DNA from 4 places in the Paenibacillus sp. MER TA 81-3 genome. Region 1 is predicted to be linked to each of the others. Evidence: riboswitches for the same ligand, from Rfam matches in the RefSeq annotation. Region 1 holds a riboswitch; each other region holds the start of a gene.

Evidence for each region. A riboswitch is a leader RNA that binds a small molecule or an ion and turns the genes downstream of it on or off. The one in region 1 is predicted to bind magnesium.
Region 2: linked by a shared signal. The riboswitch ahead of mgtA (magnesium-translocating P-type ATPase) and the one ahead of mgtE (magnesium transporter) in region 1 are both predicted to bind magnesium.
Region 3: linked by a shared signal. The riboswitch ahead of M3650_RS02745 (FtsW/RodA/SpoVE family cell cycle protein) and the one ahead of mgtE (magnesium transporter) in region 1 are both predicted to bind magnesium.
Region 4: linked by a shared signal. The riboswitch ahead of M3650_RS18500 (response regulator transcription factor) and the one ahead of mgtE (magnesium transporter) in region 1 are both predicted to bind magnesium.

The regions. Positions count from the first base shown of each region.
Region 1 covers NZ_JAMAWB010000024.1:79,068-82,227, forward strand. The annotation lists gene M3650_RS26115 (YkyA family protein) at 1-51, shown strand, start outside; gene mgtE (magnesium transporter) at 158-1,150, opposite strand; M-box (ykoK) riboswitch at 1,374-1,548, opposite strand; gene M3650_RS26125 (GNAT family N-acetyltransferase) at 1,799-2,353, shown strand; gene M3650_RS26130 (hypothetical protein) at 2,443-2,652, opposite strand; gene M3650_RS26135 (ROK family protein) at 3,144-3,160, shown strand, end outside.
Region 2 covers NZ_JAMAWB010000002.1:16,159-19,318, forward strand. The annotation lists gene M3650_RS02325 (MgtC/SapB family protein) at 1-400, opposite strand, end outside; gene speD (adenosylmethionine decarboxylase) at 724-1,113, opposite strand; M-box (ykoK) riboswitch at 1,474-1,646, shown strand; gene mgtA (magnesium-translocating P-type ATPase) at 2,011-3,160, shown strand, end outside.
Region 3 covers NZ_JAMAWB010000002.1:107,885-111,044, forward strand. The annotation lists gene M3650_RS02740 (DoxX family membrane protein) at 255-767, shown strand; gene M3650_RS02745 (FtsW/RodA/SpoVE family cell cycle protein) at 849-2,009, opposite strand; M-box (ykoK) riboswitch at 2,304-2,477, opposite strand; gene M3650_RS02750 (FUSC family protein) at 2,571-3,160, opposite strand, start outside.
Region 4 covers NZ_JAMAWB010000012.1:106,482-109,641, reverse strand. The annotation lists gene M3650_RS18505 (sensor histidine kinase) at 1-667, opposite strand, end outside; gene M3650_RS32310 (winged helix-turn-helix domain-containing protein) at 672-881, opposite strand; gene M3650_RS18500 (response regulator transcription factor) at 908-1,375, opposite strand; M-box (ykoK) riboswitch at 1,731-1,905, opposite strand; gene M3650_RS18495 (serine hydrolase domain-containing protein) at 2,069-3,160, opposite strand, start outside.

The DNA.
Region 1 (3,160 bases):
ACCAATACGGAAGCCAATCAGGACGATAACGCAGAGCAGCAAGAAGGATAGTATAACAGAATCAAGATAGAGTAAAAAGAGGGCCCAAGCGCCCTCCTTTTTTGTGTGAAAATGTAGGTAGTCCGACGGCATACGAGGCTTAACGCAACCTTGCTCTTTACAGATTCAAGTACGCAGATGCGATGGAAAAGTAAATCAAGACGCCGCAAATATCGGCAATGGACGTAATGAGCGGCGCGCTCGCTGTTGCAGGATCAAGCTTCAATTTGCTGAAAATGAACGGGAGCGACATCCCGATTAAGCTGCCGACCATAACAATAACTGCCATCGTTAGCGCAACGATAACGGCAATATCGATTCCGCCGCGGAACCACCCGATGCTTGCAACGGCTAACGCCATCGTGATGCCGAGGAAGAACGCGATCGATACTTCCTTCGTGAACAGCTTGAACCAGTCTCTTAGCTTAATGTCCCCGACAGCCATGGACCGGATCATGAGCGTGGATGCTTGAGAACCCGCATTGCCGCCACTATCTATGAGCAGAGGCAAGAAGAAGACCAGGGCCACGTTCGTGGCAATTAAATCTTCAAAAGAGGCGATACCCGCTCCTGAGAATATATTCATGAAGACGAGAATGATGAGCCAAGGGATGCGTTTTTTGTAGAGTGTGTAAATACTTGCTGTTTTCAAGTTTTGCGCAAAGGACGTAACAGGCGCCATCTTATGAAAATCTTCCGTCGCTTCCTTCCGCACGACATCCAGAATATCATCGACATCGATGAGGCCGACCAGCTGCGACTGGTGCAGCACTGGAATCGACACCAGATCTTTTTCCTCAAATATTTTAGCGACCGCTTCCTGATCGACGTCGGCTGTAACCGACACCACTTGCTTAATCATAATATCCTGAACACGAATATGATCTTCGGCGGTTAATAATTCTCTTACGGAGATGACGCCTTTCAACAATCCGTTGTGGCCCGTAATATAAATATAATAAATATTCGTCATGTTTTTTCCGTGCTTGCGGTAATAAGCAATGGCTTCTTCAACCGTAAATGTTTCATGAATGGCAAGGAACTGAGTTTTCATCAGCTTGCCAGCCGAATCCTCTTTATAATTTCCAATGACAACAGGTGCTAATACCATAGTAATGGACCTCCTTCATGGTCCATCTCTTCGTTAGATGATAAGAGACGGACGTTCTCCAAATATAATTATGAATGTGCTGTTGTGCTTGCTATGCGGTTCGGGACTGGGGGAACCATCCATCTCTCATCACCTCCTGAAATAGAAAAAACATCCGCAACGAAGAGGATGTTTGGTATACGCAGCAAATTTACATGCTAAAAAATATAGCAAATACAAGTGCCATTGCCCTCTATTCGTTGAGTTTTAGCACTATGTGGCATAGGATGACGCACGCGACATCCAGCTACGTTAAAAACCACCTTAAGTCGATGGTTTCTGTTGACCCATTGGCGTCTCTCGACATTTTTGGGCAGCAGCATATCTCCACATAGGAGCCTCACCTAACGAGGAATATGAAATTATGTTCTTGACTCTATATAGTTATAGCACCTTTTAACAATAAGTCAATGATTTCGGCACATTCATTTTTTGGGGTACATGCGGGTGCTTGTCCGAATACAGTATTTTAATCTTATGCAAACAGATATTCGTTGCAAAATTCATAGTTGCAACTTCACAGAATAGGGAGTAATGTTTACATAATAGAACATTAGTTCGCATTACGCAAATATCAACATTATGCTTTATAGAAAAAGGGAGAATTATATGGATCGACTGAAGACGGAAAATCAATGCGATAACGAGATCGAGATTGTACATGTGGGTGAGGAATGCGCCGAACTGCTGGCGGAGATCGGAGCAGCGACGTTTCGAGAAACGTTCGGGGAACTGTTCCAACCTGATACGCTCGCAAAATATGTGGAAGCGACGTTCGCCCCGGGGAAGCTGGCTGTGAGCTTGCAGAAGCCGCACAATCACTTCTATGTGGCCTATTGGGATGGGAAGCCTGCCGGTTACATGAAGCTGAAGGACGGTTCTGGCCATGAATCCGTCGATACGCCGCATCCGATGCAACTGCAAAAAATTTATGTGCAAGCTGATTTCCAGCGTCACGGTATCGGGCGTGAGCTTATGAACGTCTGCCTGGCACGAATGGAACAAGCTGTCCCTTCTGCCGTCTGGCTTGCTGTACTGGAAAGCAATGCGAAGGCGGTTCATTTTTACGAGTCATTCAGCTTCGAGACAGTAGGGTTGACAGAATACCGCTTTGAAGACGCATTGTTTCGTTATTTCGTCATGAGACGGGAAGCGGACGTGTAGGTGCATTGTGAAGATGGAATGTCAGGAACACAGGACCGGGAGCCTCTTGAGGCACGACAATAAAAAAGCTAACTCCTTCGAAGAAAGAGTCAGCTCCAGGTCTTAGCCACAAAGTCCGCAACGATGAGAAAGACGACGTAAGATACGACCGCAGAAGCGATATAAGTAATTCCAGCCTTCACACGCTGTTGGAAGAAACGAACTACACCGAGACTGAGAAGCGGGCATACGATAAGCAGGAAAAAAAGCACCGTTACGAACAATTGCGGGCTTATATTGCTAATGTCTACATACGTCATGGGTCATTCACCTCTTACAATCCGAATTAAAATAATACTTGAACCGGGGTCTCTTGAATAACGGTTGACCGGCAAGCTGCGTTAGCAGACTCGCTCCGGAAGCAAAGTACCTAATATACTGTAGGGAATTCAGAGCATTTAAGTCTGCACAATGATTCACGGCAGCTTAGAACTGGCTGGCTGCTCTGCTGCTGTAATTGGCTGTGATTTATCGCGCGTGGCGCGTGTGACATACATCACAGTACTATTATAGCGATTTGTACCAAGTTCGTCTTTAATATTGTTTCCAAGTTTGAGGCAAATTTAAGGCGAAATTATGGCGAACGCTTGAAGTGAGAAGCAGTCATTAACATCCAGAAAAGCTCGAATGTACGATGAATACGTTGTATATTCACAACAATTGGATTATGATTTTTTCAATCAAAAAGTTGACTGCTCCGTGCTATAATACGGATAAATCACAGCTATAAGGAAGGCAAGGTGGAGAAGTCATGCAATATATGATAGG
Region 2 (3,160 bases), on a different contig from region 1:
AGGGCACGACATTAACAGCCGCAATCATCAGGATGACGCCACATGCCGCTTCCGCATAGAACCCTGCCCCGATCGCAATGCCAAGCGCCGAAGCTGACCATATAAGCGCCGCAGAGGTCAGGCCCGAAATAACCTCGTTGCTTCTTCGCAAAATGACACCCGCCCCAATGAACCCGACTCCGCTTACAATCTGCGCGGCCAATCGCATCGGATCCATATTAGGGTGATCCGCACCACCAAATTTGCCGAATGCTTCAATCGAAACGATGGTGAGTAGACAGCTGGCAATACAGATGATCATACTAGGCCTTAATCCCAATTGTTTTTGTTTAATTTGTCTATCGATTCCGATGAGCATTCCAAAAAATAAAGCAAGTCCCAGCTTCAGCACTATTTCCATAGTCAACGGCATCACCTCTCTATAGATCAAAAAAAGCTCCCCCGGAAAGGGAGAGCTGGCAGTGTACTTGTGTGGCTCACATGTCAAATAAACCTGCTTGAACAGACCCATCCTGCTTGATGGGATCGATGAAAATCCAAACACGGGGAACATGGGAGCGGCAAAAGAACAGAGCTCTTCCTCTTTACAGCAAATGAACAGACTGAAAACATGACATTTCGGCCTGGGCTGCTATCCATGAATATATTCCCCCTTTCCAACAAATATAAATCCTGCAAGCATTCTGGATTTTACTTCAGATGAATCATGTTGTCAATAGGTGTCTACATCGAAGTTATCGCTGGCGATTCTTCTATCATTTCTCCGACTCCCCGGATTAGCTTCTTCACAATATACGTTTTAGGCTTGAGCACAGACAGTAAATAGTGAATGGCTACTTCGGGATCAACCTTGTCCCCACAGGTGTAACAATCCAAAGCTGCGAACCCTTTTTCCGGATACGTATGAATCGAGAGATGGCTCTCTGACAATAACAAAAGTACGGTAGCCCCTTGGGGCTCAAATTGCTGTTCCGACACGGACAACACGGTTGCTCCACATTTTTCTGCGGCTTCGATCAGTTGGTTCTGTAAAAATTCAGCATTATTAATCCGGTCAAAATCAACTTCCCATAAGTCAGCCACGACGTGTCTTCCATACGTAGAGTAGGTCATTTGGCATTTCCCCTTTCTGGGGAGAAGACAATCAGCTTGCTGTTCCCAGCCTGATTATCTGCTGATGGCAGCACCATGCGAGCGCTTATCCTCCCCGCTCCTTGTTATGAGTAGTTTTGATTGCGATTGTCGACTGTCACTACTGTCCATGGTGCATACCCCCTTTGTTGCACACAAAATAGTAAAATACTGACAAGAAAATCGTACTTCCTGACCATCCAATTGTCAATCCTAACAAACTGCTTTGTTATGCCCATTTTTCTCATATTTACCGAACCGCATACACAGCAGCAGTATCTCTTTGAACAAATTTACAGCTTGACAAACGAAAATATAAGACTTAAGATGACTAGGAATTAAATAAGTCCTCGTTAGGTGAGGCTCCTATACAAACAGAGGCCACTGCCCAGAAATATCGAAAGATGCCCATGGGTAGAACAGGAACTGCCGGATTAAGGCTTTTCTTAAGGTGGCTAAGAGACATTGCATCTCTTTACGTTGTATAGTGCCAAAACTCGACTAGGGGGATCCGGAAGCTTTTTTGCGTGCGTTTCTAACCCTCTAGGTCTCCTGGAGGGTTTTTATTTTGCAGAGGGGGGAACATCCTTGGACAGTGGACCAACCAGCCGATTATGTAAGTTCAACCGATATCCTGTACTGAAGGAGAGCTGGCTTTGTCATGCTCTTGCGTGTTTCCCATACTTTTATTTCCATTCAAACTGCAGATGCAGGCGGGTGTATTTAAGTATGCGCAGTTGAGACATGCAAGCCCATGATGAATGCTCGGAACACTCGCTCTCCCTCCAACAGGGAGAGCTTTTTTGCGTTCAATTTGAAGTGAAGTAGAACAGGCGCTTTCAATCGAAAACGCCTGTTGTGTAGAGAGGAGTTAGAATAATGAACAAACCAATGAAAGATAAAGAAATGCAAAACCGCGAGATCGCGGAACGTTTAATCCAAGCTTCCATCGTCCACGAAGAGGATTTGATGGAAGAGTTTGGCACAAGTTCTGGGGGGCTCACGGACATAGAAGCCAACAAGAGACTGGAGCAATATGGGAAAAATCAAGTGGCGCACGAGAAAACACCAGCATGGTATGTCCAATTGCTTGCCTGCTTCAAAAACCCGTTTATTCTCATCCTGCTTTCCTTGGCCTTATTCTCATATATCGCCGATGATGATGTCGAAGCCGTCGTCATTATTACAACCATGGTCACTGTTAGTGTCATCATTACATTCACGCAAGAATTCCGTTCCGCACGCACCGCCGAGAAGCTGAAGGAAATGGTCAAAACGACAGCAACGGTGAACCGTCAATCTAAGCGCAAAGAAATTGATCTGGAACTGCTCGTCCCCGGTGATATCATCCATCTCTCCGCAGGCGACATGGTGCCGGCAGATGTCAGACTCGTTCACTCGAAGGATCTGTTTGTCGGAGAATCCGCTTTGACCGGTGAAGCGATGCCTGTGGAGAAGCTGGATACGCTGCCGCGCGGCGCCTCGAAGTTGGCTCGCAATCGCAACCAACTGACGCCCACCAATGCGCTGGAACTGAACAATATGTGTTATATGGGCACGAATGTAATCAGTGGTTCAGCCTCCGCTGTCGTTGTGTCGACGGGTGACCATACCTACTTCGGTTCAATGGCCAGCACCTTAATCGGCAAGCCGCCGCTTACGAGCTTCGACAAAGGCGTCAAGAGCGTTACCTTCGTGCTTATTCGCTTCATGCTCATTATGGTTCCTGTTATTTTCCTTATCAACGGGTTCACAAAAGGAGATTGGATGGACGCGCTGTTCTTCGGCTTATCCGTTGCGGTCGGCCTTACGCCGGAAATGCTGCCGGTTGTCGTGGCTGGCAATCTTGCCAAAGGCGCATCGATTATGGCGCGGAACAAAGTGGTCGTTAAACGGCTCAATTCAATTCAGAACTTCGGTGCCATGGACATCTTATGTACGGACAAAACCGGCACTCTGACTCAGGACAAAATTATTTTGGAACGTCATCTGGACATCAATGGCGAAGATGATAATCAAGTGTTGGAAT
Region 3 (3,160 bases), on a different contig from region 1:
TTTTGACAGTTTTCTTTCCATCTGAATCAACTTGACATTAAGCGTTTACAGAGTTACCCCTTGTTCTGGAAATTGCTTTTTTATACCTGATAACTCATCAGTCAATGTATTAATGATAAAATTGTAGAAATTTCCCCCTCAAAATGTAACCGATAACTATTTGTTAAACCGCTTCAACTTTTGTACAATATACCAGAACCGGTATCATAAGACAGCGTGCTGCCTAAATTCAAAGCAAAAGGAGTGGTTTACTTATGTTTGTGCACTGGCTGCGATCCCATTTCAGCGCCGCCGTGCTGCTGTGTGTTCTCCGTCTATACGTTGGGTATAAATGGGTGACGGCAGGATGGGGGAAACTTACGAATGGATTCGATGCAAGCGGCTTTCTTGAAGCGGCGATCGCCAATTCGGTTGGCGATCGTCCAATCGTTCCCGGTTGGTGGGCGTGGTTCCTCAAGAACGTCGCTCTGCCAACCTCCGGCTTCTTCAGCTACTTGGTGGCCTTTGGCGAGCTTCTAGTCGGACTTGGCCTCATTCTCGGGCTGATGACTTGGCTGGCCTCTATTATGGGCATGATGATGAATTTTTCCTTTCTGTTCTCAGGTTCGATCAGTTGGAATCCCTTGTTTATCCTAATCTGCAGCTTCATTGCAGTAGCCGGATGGAACGCGGGCAGAATCGGCTTAGACGGGTACTTTTTCCTCGGCAGGGCCAGGCGAATTCCCCCGCAGGCACATGCGCAGCCACAGGCGCAAGCTCAAGCTTAATACCGCAAGCCCTTGCCTGAATGGCAAGGGCTTGGTTCACGCAACATTCGGATTTGACTGACCGCATTAGCATCATCACAATTAATGGAACATGACTGATTTCGTTGTGAGCGGTTCTAGCAGATCGGGTTCTTCCTGATGAATTTTGACGCTTAACACGAGCCCGATCGAGATCATATTGGTCAGAAGCGAGCTCCCGCCGTAGCTTATAAATGGCAGGGACAGCCCTGTGAGCGGCATCAACCCGATATGCATGGCGATATTTTCGAAGATTTGCAGCGTGAACATCGCAATAATGCCGACAACGAGATAGGCGCCCTCCAGATTATTGCTGTCTTTCACAATCAGAACCATACGGTAGATGAGCAGAAAATATAACAGAATGAGCATGGCGGATCCAAGAAAACCGAACTCCTCACCAATGACGACGAATATCGAATCCGAATAACTGTAAGGAATGTACCCGCTATGAATAAAAAAGCCTTGAGTGAACCCGTCTCCCGACAGCCTGCCCGAACCGATCGCACGGATCGAATTCATCACATGCCACGCCTGATCCGAGTCGCTGGTCGGATTAAGAAATGTTTCAATGCGCGCCATCTGATGAGGCTTAATGAATTGGGCCAGCAAATCGCTGTTCGTGTAATACAGAACCACAATGGAAACGATAACAGCGGCTGTCGCAGACAAACCGATTATCATATGTGACATACGCACATTTGCCATCCATATCATAGCGACAAAAATCGCCGCGAACACGATCGACGTTCCTAAATCAGGCTGCTTCAAAACAAAAAAGACCGGAATCGCGATAATGAGGCCGAGCGGGACGATATCCCGAACCAGCCGCAGCTCCTCCCCTTCACGCAGCCCCAAAAACCGGGCCAACATCAATATGGTGAACAGCTTCATTAATTCGGAAGGCTGAAATTGCTGTCCTCCGATGGCAATCCAGCGTACAGAACCATTGATGTCAACCCCTTTGAACATGACGAGCGCCAACAATGCAATGCCAGTGACGTAGAGGACGACGGATAAATAACGCACGACAACCCGATAATCGAACCAAGCCGTAACGAGGAGCGGAATAAAAAATGCGGCATAGAGCATCATGTTGTTCTTGTGCAAGCCTTCATAACTCGTATTTGTCGTTGCGCTGTAAATAACGATAGTGCTAACCGCCATAAAGCACAGCAAAATCCACACCATCAACGGATCCACACGTTTTAATTTTCGCAGCATACTATAACCTCTTTTATTTCATAATTGCTTGGCAGCAGCTCTCGGATGTATGCGAATGATATCAAAAGCGTTCCGTGGCAAAATCAGTGAGATTCATAACCAAAGTACGTATGCCCGTTGGCAACCATCAATGGAAATGATCAGGGAATGCTTCTGCATCGCAGACCTAAGCCGTAATTGGTCAAACATCCTACTTCCGCTTCCGTCCATTCGAACAGTCACCTCCCGCGCACATAATAAAACCCTCCAAGCATGGCTGCTAGAGGGTGCATAATGAAACAAATGTGTTTACTTACGCCTCCCCTTAACCGGGCTTTGGCACTATACAACGTAAAGAAATACAATCATTTCTTAGCCACCTTAAGAAAAGCCTTAGCTCGACAGTTCCTGTTCTACCCGTAGGCATCTTTCGATATTTCCGGGCAGTGGCCTTTGTTTGTATAGGAGCCTCACCTAATGAGGATATATAATCAGACTACCGAGAATACTATCCTTAAACTCCACCTTTGTCAACCATTTCCTCGATATCCAATATTGGCATCAAGCTTATTTCCAATTCAATTATATCAAGCCGTTCAATAGTCCTTTGTCCTCTTCCTTATCGACGTGTCCGACGAGCCGGTCAAGACGCGCAATCTGAAAACCATATTCGTACATGGACGCCGCCACTATCGAGAGGCGCAGCATCCCTTCCTGTTCTTGTACACAATGCTGCATTGCCTTCTGCATAAACAATTCGTTCTCTGCTTCCATCAGTTCAATTTCCGTGCTGTCTGGCTTTACCTTGTCCTCGAATTTGAGCAGCACGTGTTCATGACATTTGATAAGCATCTCCAGATGATGATCGAAGAACTTATTCGTCTCCGGCGTCCGGGTTGTTTGAAAATAATGCTCTTCAATCGCATTCAGCACCGCCATCCCCTTCCACAGCGTATTCAGGAGATGCTTGTACACAACCAATTGGCGCGTAGCCCGGTACTTGGCGCGCTTTAACTTCTTCGTCTCTTCCTCGAACAGCTTGTACTTATCCGCAAGCGACTTCATAATGTCTTCCAGAGCTTGCTTCTCTGTTCGGAACGCGGCTTCCTTGATCTCATCCGAAATAATCGTGCGCAGAAGCAGCGACATCTTGTTGAAGACGGTCTGGATCT
Region 4 (3,160 bases), on a different contig from region 1:
TTCCCAGCTCGTCCCGGTACCGTTTTTTCGCTCTTGCCGTGAAATCGCCTTCAGCCATTTGTTCGGCTGCCAGCTTAAGCTCCGTAATTGAACCCGTAATTGTCCTGGACAGGAAAATGCCGAGAACGGCAACAATCGCAACGACAATTAGACCGACGGAAATAAATATGACAGTAATATAGCGGATGGTTGCCATCGTGTCGGTTAGAGAAGTGACAAATCTGACTGCCCCCACTGTCATATCCTTAGCCTGCAGCGGATAAGATACGGCTAATACGGTGTCATGCACGGATGGCTCACGTCCCTTCCAGATTCCGACGGTTCCGCTGCATGCCTCTTGCACATCTGGATAATCGAGCATATTTTTCCCGTCTTGAGCTCCCGCAGAGTCCTGAAGAAGCTGCCCGGAAGAACTAATAATCTGCACTTGTGCGGCGGTATTTTGAGAAAATCCGTTTAATAGCCGTTCGGACTGCTTCTCTAATTCTTCCTCGGCAAAATATTGATGAAAAAAAGAAGCGGATATTTCCGCTTGATTCACCAGGATTCGTTCAACATTGTGATAGTAATAATAGTTCACCGACGCAATTAGAAAAATTTCCAAAATACATACTGTAATTAAAATGACGGCAAAATAACTTCCCACTAATCTTTTTTGGATGCCCAAAATTTCATTCTTCCTTTCTCCAACGGTATCCTCGTCCCCAGACGGTTTCGATCAGCCGCGGCTTGGAGCAGTCGTCTTCAATCTTTTCTCTTAGCTTGCGAACGTGAACATCTACGGTCTTGGGATCTCCGACAAAATTCACTCCCCAAATCAGATTCAGAAGGTCGTTTCTGGATAAGGCTTTATCGGGATATTCCAAAAACACCTTAATCATTTGATATTCTTTCGGCGTTAAATCGATTAAACAGTCAGATTTAAATAACTTGTTAGCATCCAGATCAAGCCGGATCGCGCCAGACTCGAGCACCTTGCGTGAGGTCCCCCCGCATGCTGGGTACGGCGCAGCACCGTTCTGATTCTCGCGATAAGCTCTAACGGATTGAACGGCTTTACGATGTAATCGTCAGCACCAAGTTCAAGCCCCCTGATCTTGTCCAAGTCTTGTCCGCGCGCAGTGAGAAAGACAATCACGATATAGGGATCGATTTCTCTTAGCTTCCTGCAAAACTCAAAACCATCTATATCGGGAAGCATGATGTCCAGAACCACTACATCCGGCCGAGTTGCGGCGAGACTCTGTAAAGCCGTCGCTCCAAGTGCAGACTCAGTGACTGTGAATCCGTTTCTTTCCAAATTAATCGATACAAAACGTCTTATATTGTCATCATCCTCAACAATGAGCACATGGTTGCGGTGTAAAGATTCCATAGCTGCCTCCCCAAGGCCCAATCCAATTCATTGGGCTAATAATGAAATAAACGATCACAAAAAAGCTCTCCCTGGCATCAGGGAGAGCTGACTGTTGTATGTGTTATCTCATTCGCTCATTAGTCAAATACGCATATTTAAATAGACCTGCCCTGCCAGTTAGAGCCGCCGGGAATATACGTAAGGGAAACATTTGAGAGCGAAGAGAACACAGTTCTCCCTTTTTGCATAGTGCTGATGATTATATGATACACTACTCGGAAGACTGTCCATTCGGAAGTTCCCCCCTTTTCTAAATAAAATGAAAAAACCCTCTAGTATGACTAGAGGGTGTAATGAATGCACACAAAAAAACATCCGTTCCCCCAAGCCGAGTTTTGGCACTATACAACGTAAAGAGAATCATTCATCTCTTAGCCACGTTATGAAAAGCCTTAATCCGGCAATCCCTGTTCTACCCATTGGCATCTTTCGATGTTTCCGGGCAGTGGCCTGTATTTGTATAGGAGCCTCACCTAACGAGGACATATTTATTACTTCTGAATCGTATCCCTATCGCTTGCAATTGTCAATAGCCAAGGTGAAAATCATAACGATTTGACCAAGTGAGTAAATCTTTCTCTAGTGGAACTCCCCACTTCCCTTAATAAAAGCGGGTTCAGCGCCGCCGCGCAAACCTGCTGCATGATGAAATTATTTCAGTGAAATTCCGAATTTCGCGCCAGCCTCGCCTGCGAATACAACTGTTCCGCTTTGCGGCAGCACGATCTCGTTCTTGCCGCTGACGACCGTGTCGTTCACGCACGCGCCTTTTTGATCGTATACAACGAAGGCGCCTGTTTCCGGCATATCAACCAGCATCGTCTTTCCTGCGGCTGCCGCAGGAATGCTGTACCATTTGGCATATCCATCCGCTTGGACGGTAACAGAAGATTGCTTGCCCGCATAGAGCTGCTTTACAGCCTCTTCGCGAACATACAGGCTGCCGGCTACATCCAAATATTCAATGCCCTTTTTCGTATAAAAATTGTGTTCCATCGCATCTCTGCTGCCCAAAAACGGGATTTGCAGTTCGCTGACCGCTTTGTCCGCCCCTTTTATCTTTTTGTTCGCCCAATACCCAGAAGCATCTGTAACGGTGGAGACTTGGATGGAAGGCATAGAGATGTAATACCACATCGATGTATATTTTTCGTTGACTGCATAATATTTCTTGCCTTCACGATTCGCCCATGCCGCAGCCACATCTGCCGATAATGGATTGGCTTCAAGCTTCTCGGCAGTATATTGCGACAGCGCCGTCTGTCCAAGGCCCGGCAAGGCGGAATACGTTCTAACCCATAAATAGGTCCGTCCGTTGTCCTCTGTAACAAAGCTGGCCTTTTCGCTTCCATCCGCATTAACGAAAGAGCCATCAGCGGTGTACGTGTATTTCGCAACGGGGTATTCAGGCAGCATAATCATGGACACGGACAGCTCGCCATCAGCGCTGACTTCTATCTTGGCCAATTGGTTGAAAGCGCCGTAAATGCCTGCGTTCTTCGCAACTTCCTGCGGCATGTTTGCCTTTACGGGCACGCCATGCGACTTCGCCGGTTTCCGTTCTTTAATAACGCCCTTCTCTTGCAGCGCGCTTAGCAGCATCTCATTCGCCAATAATTGATCGGTCATGCTGTCGCCGCCCGAGGAGAGAACGGCTGCGGCCATGTTATGCTCCGGCAGAACGACCAGCGATGAATGATACAGTATCGTATCGCCGCCTTTCGTGAGCGCCTTAATGCCGTA